DNA from 2 places in the Paenibacillus sp. Y930 genome. Region 1 is predicted to be linked to the other one. Evidence: riboswitches for the same ligand, from Rfam matches in the RefSeq annotation. Region 1 holds a riboswitch; the other holds the start of a gene.
The links. Region 1 has a riboswitch for thiamine pyrophosphate ahead of AC1TO5_RS03565 (ECF transporter S component). Riboswitches for the same ligand answer to the same signal wherever they lie in the genome.
Positions count from the first base shown of each region.

Region 2: another riboswitch for thiamine pyrophosphate. It lies ahead of AC1TO5_RS01945 (ABC transporter substrate-binding protein); the one in region 1 lies ahead of AC1TO5_RS03565 (ECF transporter S component).

Region 1 is NZ_JBXCIX010000001.1:733,876-744,019, reverse strand. Features, by position in the region: gene AC1TO5_RS03605 (response regulator) at 1-168, shown strand, start outside; gene AC1TO5_RS03600 (type 2 periplasmic-binding domain-containing protein) at 174-1,808, shown strand; gene AC1TO5_RS03595 (response regulator) at 2,154-2,519, shown strand; gene AC1TO5_RS03590 (uracil-DNA glycosylase) at 2,520-3,185, opposite strand; gene AC1TO5_RS03585 (zinc ribbon domain-containing protein) at 3,359-3,790, shown strand; gene AC1TO5_RS03580 (TRM11 family SAM-dependent methyltransferase) at 3,795-4,784, shown strand; gene AC1TO5_RS03575 (energy-coupling factor transporter transmembrane component T family protein) at 4,777-5,541, opposite strand; gene AC1TO5_RS03570 (ATP-binding cassette domain-containing protein) at 5,507-7,063, opposite strand; gene AC1TO5_RS03565 (ECF transporter S component) at 7,103-7,675, opposite strand; TPP riboswitch at 7,751-7,861, opposite strand; gene AC1TO5_RS03560 (LOG family protein) at 7,943-8,515, opposite strand; gene AC1TO5_RS03555 (glycoside hydrolase family 9 protein) at 8,579-10,144, opposite strand, start outside.
Region 2 is NZ_JBXCIX010000001.1:381,861-392,004, reverse strand. Features, by position in the region: gene AC1TO5_RS01985 (TetR/AcrR family transcriptional regulator) at 1-79, opposite strand, end outside; gene AC1TO5_RS01980 (hypothetical protein) at 276-425, shown strand; gene AC1TO5_RS01975 (PadR family transcriptional regulator) at 1,034-1,369, shown strand; gene AC1TO5_RS01970 (HAAS signaling domain-containing protein) at 1,384-2,400, shown strand; gene AC1TO5_RS01965 (hypothetical protein) at 2,522-2,932, opposite strand; gene AC1TO5_RS01960 (glycosyl hydrolase family 18 protein) at 3,205-4,839, shown strand; gene AC1TO5_RS01955 (NADPH:quinone oxidoreductase family protein) at 5,098-6,120, shown strand; gene AC1TO5_RS01950 (glycosyltransferase family 2 protein) at 6,096-7,175, opposite strand; TPP riboswitch at 7,255-7,361, shown strand; gene AC1TO5_RS01945 (ABC transporter substrate-binding protein) at 7,533-8,558, shown strand; gene AC1TO5_RS01940 (MTH1187 family thiamine-binding protein) at 8,583-8,885, shown strand; gene AC1TO5_RS01935 (ABC transporter permease) at 8,875-9,651, shown strand; gene AC1TO5_RS01930 (ABC transporter ATP-binding protein) at 9,651-10,144, shown strand, end outside.

The DNA.
Region 1 (10,144 bases):
TTACGTATTGAAACAGCTAAAGAACTACTATTAAGTACACAGCTCACGATTTCTGAAATAGCGAATAAAATTGGTTTGGATGATCATAAATATTTTAGTCGTACGTTTAGAGCACAGCTCGGGGTATATCCAACAGAATATCGTTCGTTGCATTATGAGGTGAGGTGAGCACAATGAAAACAGTTAGACTACTTTGGTTCGGATTAGTATGCTCGTTGCTTATGACAAGCTGTGCGTTAGCACCCAATAACGAAGCTGCGATTGCTAATGAAGATAAATACACTGAACCTGTTATTTTACGTATTCCATATTCTTATTCAGAGATTGAGCTGCCGGAAGGTGATGTAGGGGAAGAGAATTTCATGTCGCGCTACATTTACGAAAAAACAGGAATTATTATTCAATATAGTTGGGATGCAAGTGGTGAAGAGCAATACAGCACGAAGATGGATCTAGCCATTCGTAGTAATGATTTGCCTGATCTGTTCATAGTTAATCGCAAGCAGTTAAATTATTTAGTACAGCAAGATATGATTGCAGATCTTACAGAAGTGTATGAAATCCACAGCTCAGATCTAGTAAAGTCGATCTATAATGCAACGAATGGTAAAGCACTTGAGGAAGCTACTATTGATCAGAAATTATATGCATTGCCTAATGTAGGGATAGAAGCAGATGCTCCTACTTATTTGTGGGTACGCCAAGATTGGTTGGACAAATTAAAGCTTCCTATGCCGCGAACGCTTGAAGATATTGAGCAAATCTCATATGCATTCGTTCATGATGATCCGGATGACAATGGTGAAGATGATACGCTTGGAATACCTGTCGAAAAATCATTGGTATATCAAGATAAAACAGGTGTGTTTGGCTTAAATTCTTTTTTCTCGGCCCATCATTCTTTCCCGCAAAATTGGATTGTTAACTCGGAAGGAATTCTCGTATATGGGTCGATTCAAGAGGCGACGAAGCAGGCGTTGATTCGTTTAGCACAGTGGTATGAAAAGGGGATTATCGATCGAGACTTTATGCTTAGAAAGGACTCTAATATATATGTTGCAGAAAATCAGATGGGTATTCTGTTTGCTCCGTGGTGGGCTCCTTTCTGGCCACTAAGTGCCTCGGTGTCTCAAGATACGAAAGCGGAATGGAATGTTTTTGCCGCACCCTTAAGTGAGCAAGGGCAATTTATTACAAAAACATCACCGATTACTGATCGATATCTTGTTGTACGTAAAAATTATAATAATCCAGAAGTAGCTGTCGAGCTATTAAACTTAACAACTACATTAGAAAGACATGAAGGGATGGATGATGAGAGTAGCAAAGCGATTCGAGCTACAGCTCAGCAATTGGGAACTCAGCTTCGCAATTACTTCCCATTCGACCTATTATTAGATGATCCCGACGGGGTAACGAAGCGATACGATACACTAATGCAAACGATGAATGATGAAATAGATGTAGAGACACTGAATTCTGAACAAGCAAAATTATATGAGTATGTTATGCGGGAACAGGAGCAACCGAAAAAAGATATGGAGGCGTGGAGTAATGCGCAATCTTATTTACTAGGTGGAAAGATATCAAAGAAACCAATGGTGATGGTGGAAAGCTATAATGTCGAGCATATCGAGGCTTATGAGCAATATTGGGATGCGTTAATTGCGCTTGAAATGGATTATTTCTTGAAAATAATAACTGGTGAATTACCTATTGAGGCATTCGATCAATTCGTCGAAGAGTGGTTGAGTTCGGGGGGGATACATCTATTAAAGGAAGCTAGTCAAGCATATGAGGAGAGGTAGTTCAAAACATCCACTTGTGATCACGATGATTATGCTAACGTAGCTTATTCGACGGCGAATATGCCTCCCCATCGAAAGCCTGCGTGTGCTCGTGTACCAATAACGTACACTGTGCTACTCGTTTCCGCTGTGGGTCATCTTCTTGATGCTGACAAGCGAATGTTTTGAACCTTTATTTTAAGCCTCGTGCAAGAGAATGCCCGCTCGTGTACTTGAACCGTACACATTGCTGGGTTTCGTTTCATCATGACCCCATCGAAAGTATGATTTCGGATTCTTTCAGTTATTGTTCAGTACAATTGAATACACTATAGTAATAACTGTCAAAGGATGTGTGCGTGTTCAATGAAACGGGTTATGATTGTTGATGCTGCTGCTTTTATGCGCTTAATATTGAGGGAGATACTTGAAGCTAACGGATGCGAGATTGTAGCAGAAGCGTCAAATGGAGAAGAAGCTATTCGTTTGTACGATATACATAAACCTGATATTGTAACGATGGATGTAACATTACCGATTATGGATGGATTAGAAGCAACGGAGACTATAATAGGTCAGCATCCTAATGCTCAAATTATTATTTGTTCTGCGATGAGTCAACATGATCTAATTATGCATATGATTGATATTGGCGTGAAGGACTTCATCGTGAAGCCCTTCCAGGAGGATCGTATTATAGCTGCCGTTGAAAGGCTATATGAGCGTGTCTAGTTAGTTATTCCAATCGATAGGCGGATGACCTAATGAGCTAAGATGCTCATTAACTTTGGAGAATGGTTTGCTTCCAAAAAAGCCGCGATAGGCTGCTAGTGGACTAGGATGTACAGACTCCACAATAATGTGATGAGAAGCGATAAGTCGTTTTTTATGCTGCGCGGGCTTACCCCATAGGACGAAAATAAGAGGCTCCTCTTTACTGCTTAACTTAGTAATAATAGCATCAGTGAACAATTCCCAGCCCTTTTTCTGATGAGAATTTGCTGCACCTGCTCGTACGGTAAGCACCGTGTTGAGCAGTAATACCCCTTGTCTGGCCCACTTTTCTAATGAACCGTTTCCAGACTCAGCAATTGCTAGATCATTAAATCGTTCCTTCATAATATTGCGCAATGATGGCGGCAAGGGCATCGAATTAGCAACAGAAAATGCTAATCCTTCAGCCTGACCTTCTCCGTGATAAGGATCCTGCCCTAATATTACTACTCTTGTTCTATCGTAATCTGTCAAATGTAGTGCATGAAATATTTGATTCTTCGATGGATATATTATATGCTGTTCATATTCTAATTCGATAAATTGTGATAGTTGCTCAAAATAGGATGTATTATATTCTGCTTGCAGTATTTGTCCCCACTGATTGTTAGGTAATTGCATCATTCATTCTCCCTCTCTCATACTATAAGGTGAACAATACTATAAGAATTTGCTAGAATCAACCTTCAGCCCAATGTTTCGAGAAATTAATAAAAAATTAGTTAATGCTTCCGATGTTACTTTTTATTCCAAGTAGTAGTATCAGGAAGCTAATAAAAAGTTGAGGAGTATGACATATGAGCTTAATGGATAAAATCAAGAGCGGTGTCTCTGAAGCAGGTCAGAAAGCAAAAATCGTTGTGGAAGTGAATAAGTTACGACTTATTAATGTTTCAAAGCAATCGGAAATTAATTCGCTCTATAAGCAAATTGGGGAAAAGGTATCTCAATATGTGGATCAAAGCATTGCACTAGAACCGGCTTTGTTTGCAAGTGAATTAGAACAAGTTAATATACTGAAATTTGAAATGGAACAAAATACACATCAGATTCATAATCTTAACGACGAGAAGTCATGTCCTCATTGCCAACATCATAATGCCTTTGATGCTAGAGAATGTAGCAAATGTCATGAGCCGTTTCCGATTCATGAGATCGCTAATATTGAGGATGACAACAATACGGTACAATTACTTGTTCAGAATAATAAGCTAGATACAAAGGAATAGTTATATGAGCCAGCAAAACGTAGCAAATACAACAAGTATAACGGATTATATATATCGGATTACTTGTCATGAGCAGGAGAGATCGCTATGCAGTATGGAGATGAGAGCATTATGGGGCGCAAGCTTTGATGTAGATTATTCCACCATACTGTTGCGCAGTGAAATACAGCAACATGTCGATCGGAGTCCGTTCGTCAAATACCGGCTTGCCATCTGGTGCGAAGGCTCTGATCTGGACACTTTACTGGATAAAGTATCACTATTGCCTCAAGTTACACGAACCTATAAAGTAGTTGCACTCGATCAAATGCGAGGCGAACAAGTAGAGCGGATCGCTTTCCAAGAGCGACGAATAATCGAGCAGCAGCTTGGCGGACAAGTGAAGGGCGAAGTGGATTTGAAGCAGCCTGAACTACTGCTAGGAGTAATACAGCTCGAGGAAGCTTGGGTGTTTGGCGAGCTGGAGTGGCATGATCCAATCTGGCAACGGCATAATGATAAACCGCGGCATTATTCGACTGCATTAAGTACAAAGGTAGCTCGGTCATTAGTCAATATTGCTGTACCATCATTGAATGAAAGCATTCAATTCTTCGATCCATGCTGTGGAATCGGTACAGTATTGATGGAAGCATGCTCGCAAGGGATCAAAGCATCGGGCGGCGATATCAATCCACTTGCTGTAGTTGGCGCGCGAGAAAATATGGCAGCATTCGATTACCATTGTGAATTACGTATTCATAATATGATTGAAATAGAAACAACATATGATGTCGCGATAGTCGATCTCCCTTATAATCATTGCTCAGTTCTTCCAGCGGATGAGCGGTATGAAATGCTACGATCATTAAGTTCCATGGCTAGCCGAGTAATTATTGTATCGGTGGAGCCAATTAGAACGGAATTAATGGAGCTTGGCTTTCGGATTGAAGATGAAGCATGTATCGAAAAAGCACATTTCAAGCGTGATGTATTTCTATGTAGTACTAGCTGAAGGAAAACGTAATAATGATGCTAAAGCTAACATAAATCAATAGAATCATATCGTTGATGCTATATTTCGTTACATAATAATAAGTTCTTTTCGCTTGAAATTGCTTCGCTTCCATGGAAATCCCAATGCGGTGTGCACGACGAATGCTTTGAGCGAGGAGCGGGATGAAATAAAGTTTCATTCGTACAAATAGTGAACGAACCCCATTTCCTAATTGCATGCGCCGTACGTTAAGTGCTTGTGTACGAATATGAAATTCTTCAATAATGATTGGAATTAAGCGAATACCAGCCATAAATGCATATACGTATTTAGCAGGTAAACGTAATTGTTGCATCAGAGAGTAGAGTAATAATGTTGGAGATGTCGTTAACAAGAGGATCAGACTAACGATTCCAATAAGGACAGACTTACTACCAATAAGCGTTGCCGAAGCAATGCTTTCTTCTGAAATCTTCATAATTCCCCACTGCCACAAAACTTCTTGACCTCTTCCGAACAACAAAAGCGTAAACGCTGAGGAGATAGCTGAAATTATTATCGGAATATGCAGCAGGGCTAATTTACGAATAGGGAAGCCGCTCATCGTCCATAACAACATACTAAAGCTAATAAATAGTAAAATGTACTGCTCGGCATTGCGACTGAAAAAGAGAAAGATCATAATTGCCATCAGGACCACGAATTTGAATGCTGGATTGACATCATGAAGCCATGTTGTCTTAGTTGGTATGAACCAATTCCATACATTGTCCACTAGCATCACCTCTTTCTCTGTGTTGATTGTTGATTGTTATCGAATGTAGACGACCATCTGCAATATGCCACTCCTCACTAGCAATATGTGAAGCAATAATAGGGTCATGCGTAATCATCATAATCGTAACACCTTGTGCGTTCATTTGCTGAAGCTTCTCAATAATGGTAAATGTGTTGGCAGCATCCTGACCGAAGGTAGGTTCATCTAACAATAGAATCGGTCGTTGCTCTACCATCGCTGTTAATATACTAAGTCGGCGTTTTTGACCAACGGAACATTCAAAGGGATGTCGATCTAATGGCATATGTAATCTGAATTGAGCAAATAAGTTTTGAATGGTCTCCATGTAATCATTCTGCGGTTTATGCCCCTGCTGCTTCTTATGAGCTTTGCTGCTTTTGTAATCGGGTTGAGATATGTCCTGCTTGTAGGAATGGAGTAACTCCTCATAAATAGTATCCGCGATGAATTGTAGTTCAGGACTTTGAAATACATAAGAGATTTCTAGCGGTACTGTTAACTTTCTTGATTTACCAGTTGCGATCGCTTGGTCGTATATTTTATATTGTCCGCTGCTATCGATTAGACGAGCTAACGCAAGCAGTAATGAGCTTTTTCCTGCGCCATTCGCACCTGTAATAGCAATCCATGAACCTTCTGTAATCGTAGCATGCTCGACTTCGATAAGTGTACGATTGCCTCGCGAACCACTGAACTGCTCAAGTTCGATGATGATATTAGTACTAGTGGGAGTAGCAGTATGATAAGAAATATGCTTCTGCCCAGATAAATAGGTTTGCCATACATTCGGATACCAAATGCCATATTGAAGCAGTAATTGCTGCTGAGTTTCAAAGATAGAAGAGGGGGTATCATCAGCAACAATTACGCCTGATTCATTCAATATAACAACTCGATCAAACCAATCGAGTATACCATCTACATGATGTTCGACAACAATGACAGTATGCTGCTGTAAACTGTTACGCAAACTTTCCCAAATAAGCTGTTTCCCTTCGGGGTCAAGTAGAGCGGAAGGCTCATCAAGGAAAACGGTATGAGGCTCTAACAGCAGTACTGCTGCCAAAGCAAGTCGCTGCTTCATCCCTTGGGAGAGTCTTCCAATCGGCGTATGCAGTGATGGAAGTTGAAGCCCAACTACATCAAGGACATGACGCATCGCTGGCTCCATTAACTCGCGAGCCATTTGTCGATTTTCTAAGACGAAGGCAAGCTCCTCATCAACATAGCGCATACAAAATTGGGTGTCAGGATCTTGAAAGACAAATCCCCAATGTTCTGGCGTCTGAATCGATGTACAGTGCATCGGAACAGAGGAGTAGGTAGGGATAATACCACTTAGTACTTGTAGCAATGTAGATTTTCCCGAGCCGCTAGGACCGAGAATAAGAATCTTCTCTCCTTCAGCGATATGTAAGTTGAAATCTTGGAAGACTAATCTTTGCTCTCCACTGAATTTGAGCCGTAATTGCTCCACACTTACTGCGATATTAGCCAAACGCTATCCCTCCATTCGTATGCTTCCAGCATTACTTCATTATTTTTGCAATTGCTCGAATTCTTTTTGATCAATCGGTCGTACTAACGACGTCACTTTTGTTTTCTCTAATGCACGAACAATATAGTAAGCAAAAATACCTGTAAAGATAAATGCACTAATGACGCGTAAGCCGTATTTCACGATTAAAGCCCAAGTTTCAAGATCGGCATAGCCATAGCCAAGATCTAGCATAAAACTACCTAGACATGACAGAACTCCCGCCAAGCCAGCAACGACTAAATTATATTTTTTGTAGCGGAAACTAGCAAATACAAGCTCAGCAGCAAGTCCTTGTACAAATCCATACATTAATACTTCTAAGCCTGCTGATGCCATAATCGAGGATAGGGCAGAAGCTGCAACACTAGCGATTAGAGCGGCACCAGGTTTGCGGACAACTAGATAGGCAAAGGGACCAACCATGAACCACATGCCATAAATCAATTGTCTAAAAGTTGGGAGTATCGGTTTCACTACACTGTAAAGATTATCCCAGAAATGCATAATAACTCCGAAAACAATACCAATCATAATAATGACGACAACATCTGTAAGCTTTAATTTGTTCATACTGCTAACCTCCAACATTTTTTGTGATGGAAGCATAAAAAGACCGTCTGGTAATACGCAGACGGTCAGAAAAATTTCTTCTAGAACCCCATTCTCTACGCTGGTATTATCCAGTTCAGATCAACGGTCAGTAGCGGTACTAGCTACTATCTCAGCCTGATTCCTCAAGCACCCGGACGGTTTCATATGCAACTGTCTTATAACTTACTACAGTTTCCTATATTATACAATAACTTTTGGAAGGAAAGTTTCGGTTGTAGCAGTAATCTAAATTTTTTCATATGTTTTCAAGCCTGGGTGAGTGAAGCTTGAGAACTGATTAAGTAATTCGGCAGCATCATTAGCTACAAGGTTCATCTCGTTATACATTGGCTTCAAAAATTGCTCCTGCTGCATATGATCGAAGAAGGAGAGTAGATGGTCATAGTAGCCATTTACATTCAATAATCCACAAGGCTTCTGATGTAGACCAATCTGACTCCAAGTGAATACTTCAAAAAACTCTTCCATCGTACCAGGTCCGCCCGGTAATGCAATAAAGCCATCGGCTAATTCGATCATCTTATGTTTACGCTCATGCATATTGTCTACTTTAATAAGCTTGGTAAGTCCATGATGCGAAATTTCGCGTTGCTCTAATAAGGCAGGAATGACTCCGATAACTTCTCCACCTTCTTGTAGTACCGTATCAGCAATGATACCCATAATTCCAACGCTTGCTCCACCGTATACAAGTGTCAGCTTACGTCTAACTAATTCTTTGCCAAGCTTTATCGCTGCTTCACGATATACCTCGGATGCGCCCATACTGGAGCCGCAATATACTGCAATGGTTTTCATAATAGTCCTCAATTCTAATTAATTGTGTATCTATATCTAGCGTAATCATACTACACTTATTATTTATTTATCGGCCGTAATTTGCTGCACCGCTAATGCTAAGAACATAAAATGTGTAGAACCGCCTCCCATTACATATTCCACTTGTTGCCACAAATAAGGGAAGACCAACAGTTCGGGAAAGTCGGGGCGAATCAATGCAGTGCCAGAGATGACGCCGCCGGGAATATACGACCAATCAGCGCGATTAAGTCCATACCCTACTGTTGCCGATATAGCCCCGACACCCGACGCGAACGACGCCGTATTGGATCCAGGGTGACATCCAAGAACAAAGTTAAGCGCATTAAGAGCTAATTCGGGATCGAAAATATCAGGATATGTATTATGTAGGAAATAGTACTCAAATCCCAGTCTTTGGATCCCCCATCCAGCACCCCATATATGCGGGCGATACGGTATTCCATAAGGTGTTTCGGCGCTCTGCTGCGCAAACTGTTCTTTCAAAGCAGGTAATGCATCGCGAATCTTTTTGGTGAAACTAGCGTCATTCAGCACTTTCTCGGCTCTTGCGGTAAACCAGCCCACCTTGTCAATGGAGTCGACGATATAATCGGATTCTGATAGTAGAAAGTCTTTATATTGTTGTTCGCCGGTGGTGAGGAATAATTCTACAGCGGCAAGTAATTTTGCCTCCTTGGCGGGACTGGATCCATCTGTCACTTTAAAGATCTCGGAGGCGGCCTGCAATGCTTGAGCACTTAATATATGGTTGAAATCTTGCAATGCGCGGGAAGCGGCAGCCAGATGAGCAGCGGTCGTCAATTCGCGCGGCGGATTATTCTCGGTGAACACCCAGCGGTCGTCATCATTTCCTTTAATACCGTCAGTCATCGTCGCGCTGTCGCCAAGATGTACATACTGCCGCAGGTCGTTTTCGATAATCCCACGATACAGCCGCCCCAATGCACGATAACTACCTACGACGGACAAGACACCATGCTCGATTTGCTGTAAGATGTCGTTCTTTCCGTCTGGTTGGTGGATTTCAACGATGCGTTCGTCTTGATCGATCGTCGTCACATCATAATTGACATCGAAGGCTTCATACGCTAGGGCTAAGGTGTAAAATTCGGCAGATTGTGACTCGACACGAAGGTCAAAATCACCAGCATCGTGCCAGCCCCCAACATTCAGCCCTGGAACGACGTCGCCTGGTTTGTATTGGGTCAGTGTGGATGGCCCTTGTTCGTATCCATCGAAGTGATTATAATTTACCGGGGCCATCCGAGCGTCGTCATCATGACAATGGCCATGCCATACGCGGTATTTTTCACTCACTCGCATATGACACATCTGTACCGGAAGAAAATACTCCAGCACCGGCTGCCAGACGCCTCGGTCATAAACATCGCTGGCGATACGGAATACGGACGATTCCGACGAGCCGTAACGAACTTTGTACAGACCATCTTCCCTTATATCCGTAAAGTCGAATTTCAAATAGCGATAGCGGAGAAATTGTCCCCATTCCAATCCTTGAGCCGAGAGTACCTTGTTCTCGCCTGTCTCGATTATTTTAAGAAGGACTGGTTTTTCGCGTATATTTTCACGTTTATCAAGTTCAAT
Region 2 (10,144 bases), 350 kb from region 1:
GCGATGCTCCCTCATAGCCATGAATTGTGAAAAATCTTAAAGCGACTTCTTTAATCTCTTTACTTTTCAATAAAATCACCTCAATATTAACGAACGTTCGTCAGTTATTTTATCAAGTTTTATTTTTTATTGCAACTGTAAAATAAAAAAATGTTTGTGTTCACACAAGCCAATACGAGGTAGCTAACTAAAGTGTGAGAATATATAATATAAATGCTACAATATGTAAATTTCATTCTCACAAGGCCCATATCTTATCTGATTGGAGGATTATGATGGACTATGTACGTGATTATGCAATGTTTGCTGCGGTTTTTGTCGCACCGAAACTTCAGGTTGCGAGTAGCGCAATTACGGGAATTGGGTCTGGTGCGGTTCTGTTTGGTTTCGCAATTCTAGGTTTGATTAGGTATTTGTCCGCATAGTAAAGAGGGGCTGTGAGCCGATCTTTTTGTTATAAGCATCTTTCAATAACTCCAAGTGTGATTAGTAAACGAAAGAAGCTAGCGTCGGTAGAGTACCGACGCCAGCTTGACGTTTAAACACTTATTTCATAGTATGATTTCAGTTTTCTAATACTTTTGCCACCATTGTAGAGAATTCAGCTTTCGTAATAGCTGCTGCCGTCACTTAGGTCGAATGCTCTGACAAGTATAAGGTAGCCAATTCTTCGCGATTTAGTTTGTCTTCTGGTTTAAATAATCACATATTGAGATTGGAGTAGATGCATCTAGACTAAATGGGTTAGAGGAAATCTTAGATTGTAATATAGTCGACATAACCGTATTTCATGCAACATCAAAAGAAAACGCGAAATCCGTAGTCGCTGAGTTCAATCAATACTTTAAACTTCAGTCATATTGATGGCGGGTAACCTGGAAAAATTAAAGAAACGAATTGAATGCAAGGGGTTTTTCTGCGTTAAGGGTATAACTAGAGTTGTATTCATTTTGAATATATTTTACAAAATTTAATAATAAGGTATTCACAATAGTGTGCCTCATACAGTATAATGAAATTAGGAGTTGATCGCATGGTGAATATTCAAGAAACAATAAATGGATTAACGCATGAACTAAGACGCGGCACGCTCATTATTAGTGTATTAAGCCAATTATCTGAGCCGCAATATGGTTACTCGCTCGTTTCTGTATTGGACGAGAAAGGTATCAGCATTGATCCCGGAACATTGTATCCCCTCCTACGCAGATTGGAAAAGCAAGAACTACTTGTAAGTAAATGGGACACGAATGAATCTCGTCCCCGTAAGTACTATCTTCTTAGTCAGGCTGGTAAGGAAGTTTACGAGCAGTTATGTATGGAGTGGAAAAACTTGACACAAAGCATGCATAGCTTAATTGAGTCGTAAGGGAGAGATGGAAGATGGAGATTATTGATCGCTATGTTTACGCGGTTATCCAACGGGTGCCACAGCAGCAAAGGGTTGAAATTGAGAAAGAGTTGCGTGGATTAATTGAAGATATGCGGGAGGATCATGCGTCGGAGGGACAAACGGAAAAGGAGATTATTGAGGCTGTACTTAATGAGCTTGGTTCGCCATATGAACTCGCAGCAGGGTATAGAGGCTACAAGAGATATTTAATTGGCCCAGAATGGATTGAATCATATCTGGTTGTGCTTAAAGTCGTATTGTTCGCGATTACGATTGGCTTGACGTGTGTGCTCGCTATCGAGATTTTTATGGATCCATTTGAAGGGTTGGAGACATTTATTAGCTTTTTTGCTTCTTTGAGCTCAGCATATGCACAAGGTTTTGCCGGGGTCACGTTAATCTTCCTCTTCATTGAACATAAAGGCAATAAAGATGGGCATAAGAAGCTTGCTGGAGTTAAGAAAGAGTGGAAGCTAGAGGATCTACCGCCACTTCCGACTGAGAAAACTCGAATTAAGCGCAGTCAACCGATTGTAGCAATTATTTTTACAATTTTGTTTGTGTTGTTGTTTACGTTTTCGGCTCAATACATTGGCATTATCAGACTGAACGATGAGACGACGAAAGTAATTTCTTTCTTCAATGTTGAGGTCCTTCAAAGTTACCTACCTTTTATGTGGATTCTTGCAGTGTTCAGTTTATTGAAAGAGGGTATTAAACTCGTAACGGGCAGATGGACAAAGATGATAATATTAATGCAGATTCTATTCAATCTATTGTGGTTCCTTTTAGCATTGATTATGTTGATGGACCAATCGTTATGGAATATGACATTCCTTGATGAATTGATGCAAGCTGGTCTTGTGTTCGTTGGAAGTGATATGTTCCAGACGAGTAGTGAAATGTGGCAATATTGGACTGAGATACTAATTTATATTGCGGCGATCGTGGTAATCATTGAAACAGTCGTCATTGGTATGAAGGCGTACGGTGTGAGAAATAATTAGTGATAACAGATGCAATAATTGAATAAGTAGGTTAGAAACTGACCTCTAGATAATGAGGAAGGGATCCATACGCAATCAAAAAACCCAGTTGCCGATTTTTTTTCGGTGACTGGGTTTTTGATTATGTAACTTTGATACTAAGCGGCTCGGATTCAATCTCAAACTCATAGCCTGTACCATCATGTTTGATTCTGAACTTTGCTTTTGAAACGATAGTGTAGTTTCCGGCGGGTAATATATATTCATTGTTTTTGGGGTAAACATGACCTTCACCGTCATTGCTATATTGCTCCTTTGGCTGTAATGATTTCATAAATCCAATATCGTTAACCATGCGAACTTTATTCCCATCAACTGTCGGAATGATTAACAGCTTCCCAGTTAGTAAGATGGACTCCCCTGCTTGTAAATCTGTAGATGTATCAACAATAATGTTGAACATGCCGGCGTCAGGTGTTGTGACGGTACTATTTGAGCATCCAACCAGAGTCATGATGACAACGAATAAGCATACCGATAAATAACGTTTCATACTATTAACCTCCTATTCATAATCCTTCATTCTAAGTGACGCATTCTCATCATATTATGTTGCTAACACACCAGAAAAAGTGATTTCTACGGTGTTAAGTAACCAATCCCATCATATGTAAAGTTGCGAAAATGTAGCTTGTAGCCTATCAACTCAATATAGGTCTAGCATTTCTGAAACAAAGAGCTACCTTTCTGCGTCTATTATTTTGGATGAATAAAGATGGAATGAACTCTATTGGACAAAAAGGAAGGAAGTGTGAAGAGGTTATTATGTTGAAAAAAGTGAGCTTTCTGGTAATAATACTATCTATGTTATTTGCAAGTAGTGCTTTTGCGTATAATGTTCAGCTCCAACCATTTAAGGATGAGGAGAACGATTATTCGCGAGAACCAATTTATTCGTTATCTGCATTAGGTATTATAAATGGATACGAGGATAGAACATATCGTCCAAATGCTGACCTATCACGAGAGGCATTTATTAAGCTACTTGTTATGGCGAGTCAGCTAGAAACAGCAACCATTGGAACTATTCCTGCAGGGGTTGCCAAGGATCGCTGGTCAGCGAAGTTTATTTCTGTTGCCTATGAACATAAGTGGATTGATAGTTTACTAGATCAGAAGGGATCATTCAATCCAGCGCAAACGATTACTAGACAAGAGGTTGCAATGCTAGTAGGGAAAGCGTTACTAGATTCGGAAAAGGATGAAGTACGTCAGCAATGGCTTGCAACAGATTGGAAGAAGGAGCGGGATATTCGGGCTTTCAAGGATCAATCTGCAATTGATGTAGATATGCAACCATATGTTTACTACGCAGCTAGTCGCGGTATTATGGAAGGCGATCAAGCGGGCTTTAAGCCGAAAGAGTCGTTAATTCGCAAACAGGCTGCAGCCGTTATTTATCGCTTAATTGATAAGCGAGTTTCTGAAGAAAAAGTTGATTTTACAGGTTTTTATGCCATTTCATCCTATGGTGCGATCAATCAGATGAATAAGCTTACCGATGTTATCCTCGGATGGTCTCATTTGGAATATAGTAGCGCTGGAGTTGCAACTTTGAAAACAAATTCAAAGACTAGTAAAACAGTAAATGTCATTCCAAGTGGTTATGTGGAGGCTCTTACTGCTGCCGACTCTGCTCAATTAACGAAGGAACTGATGGTATTTTACGACAATAGCAATTTGAAAGACTTTCTTAAAGATAAAATAGCTCAGACTGCATTTATCGAGTCGTTAGTATCTACTTTAAATGATCCAACTTACTCGTTCACGGGGGTAAGTATAGATTTTGAAGGATTGTTGAAAGAGGACAGTTCCGCTGATTATGTTGCATTTCTGCAAGATTTGAAGAAGCAGCTAGGTGCGTATACATTGTCAGTTGCTGTTCCGCCGATTTATTACTATAAAGGTTATGATTTGAAGGAAATAGGTAAACTTGCGGATACAGTTATTCTGATGGCCCATGACTTTACCGATAGCCAGCTTCCGTCAGCTCCATTGCCGCTTGTGAACGATACGATTGTAACGGCACTTCAAGTGATTCCCAAAGAAAAGCTAGTACTAGGTATTTCGAAGCAGGCTAATCAATGGATTACTTCCAATGGCGTAACCGCATCTCCAGTTATTCCAGCGATTGCAGATGTGGAGAAAAGATTAGCGATGCAAAGCGTCGTTAAGACATGGACGATGCCGTATTTTCTAACGAAAGCTGAGTTTGCAGATGAGCGTGGCAGTCATGTAATGTACTATGAGGATACGCAAAGCATTGACAAAAAAATATGGCTTGCTAAGTTTTATGAATTGAAGGGCGTTTCTTTATGGCAAATGGGGAGTTATACTGCAACAGATTGGGAGTTAATTGGTGAGCAATCAAGTAAGGGAAGTTCAAACAGCGGACTTTGATAACGAAGTTATGCTAACGTAGTTTAGTCGACATCGAATATGAAGTTCAAACAGCAAGCCTAATAGAGGGAGAAGTGTGCATAAAAATTATGCATGCTTCTCCCTTGTTCATGTCGTAAGCTCAAAGGTTTTGAACGGTTGTTAGTACTATTTCGTGTATTTTTTTGTTATGCTTATAAGAAAAACTGCATGCTAAGTGAAGTGACAAGAGAGACTGTTCACTGCCCCTGCTGACTACATATTAAAAGGAGTACAACGATGACACAATCATTCAATGCATTAGTTGTGAGTAAGCAAGAGGATCAATTTTCTATAGACATTAAAACGCTAACATTTGATGATTTACCACAAGGAGAAGTGCTGATTCGCGTTCACTATTCTGGAGTTAATTATAAAGATAGCTTAGCCACTATTCCTAACGGTAACATTGTGAATACTTATCCATTTGTTCCTGGCATTGACCTGGCGGGAGTAGTTGTTTCATCTGAAGATGATAGATTTCAAATAGGGGATGAAGTGATCGCCACTAGTTATGCTATCGGTGTTTCACATTTTGGAGGTTACAGTGAATATGCTCGTATCTCAGCCGATTGGATTGTGCCACTTCCGACCGGTCTTACGCTGAAAGAAGCAATGATTATTGGTACTGCTGGTTTTACTGCAGCATTATCCATTCAACGACTAGAAGATAATAACGTATCACCTGAGAATGGTAAAGTACTTGTCACAGGGGCAACAGGTGGTGTTGGAAGCTTTGCCGTCGCTATTTTGTCTAAACTTGGTTACGAGGTTGAAGCTAGTACTGGTAAAGAATCGGAACATGAATATTTGAAAAAAATCGGAGCAACTACAATTGTATCGCGTACAGATGTTTATAATGGAGAAGTGAGAACATTAGACAAACAGAAGTGGGCAGCAGCTATCGATCCAGTTGGAGGCGAGCAACTTGCAGCGCTCCTAAGTAAACTTCAGTATGGAGGAGCCGTAGCTGTTAGTGGATTAACTGGTGGAGTGAAAATACCAACAACCGTACTCCCATTCATACTAAGAGGCATTAATTTACTTGGTATCGACTCTGTATATTGCCCGATGGACACCCGACTTAGTGTGTGGAATCGCTTGGCGACAGACTTCAAATTAGCAAATTTAGAAGAGTTAATCCAGCAAGAAGTTACACTGGAGCAACTGCCAGATGTTCTACCTACTTTACTTAAGGGACAGGCACGAGGCAGAACACTGGTGAAGCTAATGAGTGACTATAATAAGCCTTTGCCCTTGTAGTAGTTCTCATTATATTTCATACTTGGATGATTCGGATTAATAGCCATAGCAAGTCGATGATGTTCAACTGCCTTTTGCAAATTCCCTAGACGATCATAACATACCGTTAATTGTAGTTGAGGTAACCATGTCGCAGTTGCTGGATTATGGAAGCTCATATCGGATGTATACTGGGAAGTTAAGAGCGCTTGCTCGTACCAGTAAATCGCTTGTTGAAATTTGCTATCATTAACAAAAAGCGCACCAAGCTGGCAGCAGAAGTCCGGGCGAGGTGGAATATATTGCAATGTACGAAGCAGATGAATAATAGCTAGATTAGGTTGACCAAGTGCTTCATAACAATGAGCTTTACGTGAGCAAGCGGCAACATTGTCTTCAACCCAACCCCCATTATCTTCAAGGAAAGTGTCATACCATTGAATCGCTTCCTCGTATCTTTGATGATCACGCAATTCGTTAGCGAAATAGAATTGATCGCGTGGAGAAAACTGTTCCCTAGCTTCATGTCGTGCCAAATAAATATTCAAGTTACGATCACTAGATTGACGCTCTTTGCGGTGCGTAACGGCAACTTCGGAGTTAAAACTTGCACCTGATACTGCCAAGTACTCATGAACGGCACCGATCCAGCGAAAGTTATTACTTCGTTTTACAAGACGATTGCGACGGTAACTGTATGTTGGGTTACCATTATCGTCAAAAGAAAGATGGTATTTCATCGTTACCGTATCGTAATTGAAATCTGATGTTTGTTTTAATTGCAGTAGACGTTCTAGATCTGCTGGTTGAATAACATCATCGGCATCAAGCCACATAATATAATTAGAGGTTGCTTGCTCAAAGCTATAATTACGTGCATCTGCAAAGTGATTAATCCATGGAAAATCATATACTTTTGCATCAAAACTAGCGGCAATTTCCTTTGTGCGATCTGTTGATCCTGTATCAACGATGATGATTTCATCTACTGCTTGTTGCACGCTAGCAAGACAACGAGCAAGTACATCTTCCTCATTTTTGACAATCATACATAGACTTATTGTAAACACATTCATCCATCCTTTTTATGATTTTATGAAAAAGGGTAGTCAAAGAGAAATGACTTTGCTATAATGACCAATAGATTGACCAAGTGAATACGCTTTGGGGAGCTAGTAAGCTGGCTGAGAGGGAATGAACCAATTCCGACCCGTGACCTGATCTGGATAATGCCAGCGTAGGAATGAGAGCATACTTTTGCATGAGATGAAGTTATAGTGGAAAACTATACCTAATCTATTCTATGCGAAGTAACAGCCGAAATTGACGGCGCCCTTCCTAATTTATAGAAGGGCGTCTTTTTATTTACCTATGTAAATCAGCGTGTTCTTCTTGGACGATCATAATTAGAGAGATGAATGGGAGAGGAAGACATGAAAGTAAAAGGATTGAAATGGTTATTAGTTATCGCATTATTGTATGTAGTAACGGCATGTGGCAATGAACAGGTGAAGCAAGGTAATCAAGCTGGGACGACTGGCGCAGGCGACATAACAGAGACGCTTCGAAAGGTTCAGCTCGTACTTGATTACACACCGAACACGAATCATACCGGGTTATATGTGGCGCGTGATAAAGGCTATTTTGCTGAACAAGGTCTTGAAGTTGACATTATTTCTCCAGTACAAGGCGGAGCAGATGCAGCAGTAGGCTCTAACAATGTTGAATTTGGTATTAGTTATCAAGAAAATGTAACGGTAGCAAGAGTAGCGGGTGTTCCTGTTGTATCATTGGCGGCGATCATTCAACATAATACATCGGGATTTGCCTCTAAAAAGGACAAGGGCATTGATTCACCTAATAAATTCGAAGGTATGCGTTATGGCGGTTGGGGTTCCCCTATTGAAACGTCAATCATTGATTCTTTAATGAGAACGGATAATGCAGATTTTGATAAATTAGAAATTGTAAACATGGGTGATAGCGACTTCTTCACAGCAGTTGAGCGCGATGTTGATTTCGCATGGATTTTCTATGCTTGGACAGGAATTGAAGCTGAGCTACGTGGTGTCGATTTGAATATGGTGTATATGAACGAATACAATGAGAACTTAGATTACTATACGCCAGTTGTTGTAACAGGTGAAAAACTCGTTAAAGAAGATCCTGAGCTAGTTCGTTCATTCCTCGCGGCAGTTGCGAAAGGTTATCAATATAGCATTGACAATCCAGCGGATGCGGCGGAAGTATTAATTGCTGCTGAGCCAGATTTGAATGCGGAGCTTGTAAGAGCGAGTCAACAATGGTTAAGCCCGAAATATCAGGATGATGCACCCCGCTTTGGTGAACAGAAGTTGTCGGTATGGAAAGGTTATGCCGATTGGATGTTTAGCAATGAATTGTTAAACGGCGAGCTAGATGCAGAAGCAGCATTTACAAATGAGTTTTTACCACAATAAACCAATACTAAGGGGATATTACAAATGGCTAATGCATTATTAAGTATTCAGATGATTCCGAAAACACATAATGGCGAAAGTGTCATTCCATATGTAGATCAAGCGATTGCAATTATTAAACAATCTGGTCTACCGTACCGCGTTGCACCAATGGAAACGACAATGGAGGGTGATCTTCCAGAGCTATTGCAGGTTGTCCAACAGATGCATGAAGCAATGATTGAAGTTGGTTGTCCAGGTGCTTTATCACAAATCAAAATTTCATATAATCCAATTGCCGGAGCATCGATGGATAAATTGTTGGAGAAATATCCGGATGGAAAATAAGCAATCTCGTTGGAGTAATATATGGCCCCCAGTGGTGACACTTTTATTTATTGGCATTGTCTGGGAGTTAATTGTAAGGATGGAGCTTGTCTATAGTTGGCTTATTCCTTCTCCAATTGGTGTATTTCAAGGTATGATCGCGGATTGGCCACGCTTGATGGAGCATTTTGCTGCTACAACTAAGTTATCGCTTATTGGCTTTGCAGGTGGAGCTATCGCCGGGTTCGTCCTTGCAGCAGTGCTACATTTTCTTCCTATTGTTAGGAAAGGGTTTTATCCGGTATTGATCTTATCACAAACGATTCCTGTCATTGTTATTGCTCCTATTCTTACGATGCTACTTGGATACGGAATGATGCCGAAAATATTTCTTATTATTTTAGTTTGTTTCTTCCCAATATGTATTGCTACACTGGGAGGACTCGCTCAAGCAGATCATCAGCTTAAAAATTATTTGAGTATGATCGGAGCATCGAAATGGCATCTGTTTATTCATTTGGAGCTACCGAGTGCGCTTACTAATTTATTCAGTGGCTTGAGAATTGCTGTTTCGTATAGTGTACTAAGTGCAGTCGTAGCGGAATGGTTATCACCAAAAGTTGGTTTAGGTAGTTACTTGATCTTATCTTCCAGAGGATATATGCCGGATCGAGTGTTCGCTTCGGTGCTCTTAATTGTACTACTAAGCCTTTTCCTATTTTGGATTATCTCCTTTATTGAGTCGCGCTTTGTTCATTGGCGTCCGAAGAAAGGAAGTGAAGGCTAATGCTTGAATTGAACGGGGTTTCTAAGTCATTTACACATAAGAAACAAGACAAACAAATTCTGCAAAACATTAGTCTGCGTGTAGACGAAGGGGAGTTTGTATCTGTTATTGGTCCTTCGGGAAGCGGGAAAACAACGCTATTTCAAATTATTGGTGGGTTAGAGCCTATTAATGAAGGTGAAGTTTGGATCAATGGGCAGCAGACAACGGGGCAACGTGGTCATGTTGCCTATATGCCGCAGCAAGCATCGTTAATGCCGTGGTATAGTGTGAAACGTAATATTGCACTGGCGCTACAGGTAGCAGGCGTTAGTAAGCAACAAGCTCAGACACAAGCGAATGAATGGCTGCAAAAAGTCGGACTAGCGGAGTATGCGGACGCGTATCCTCATATGCTTTCAGGTGGAATGAGCCAACGTGTCTCGTTTCTACGGGCATTGTTATCACCTCAGACTCTAATGCTACTTGATGAACCGTTTGGTGCATTGGATGC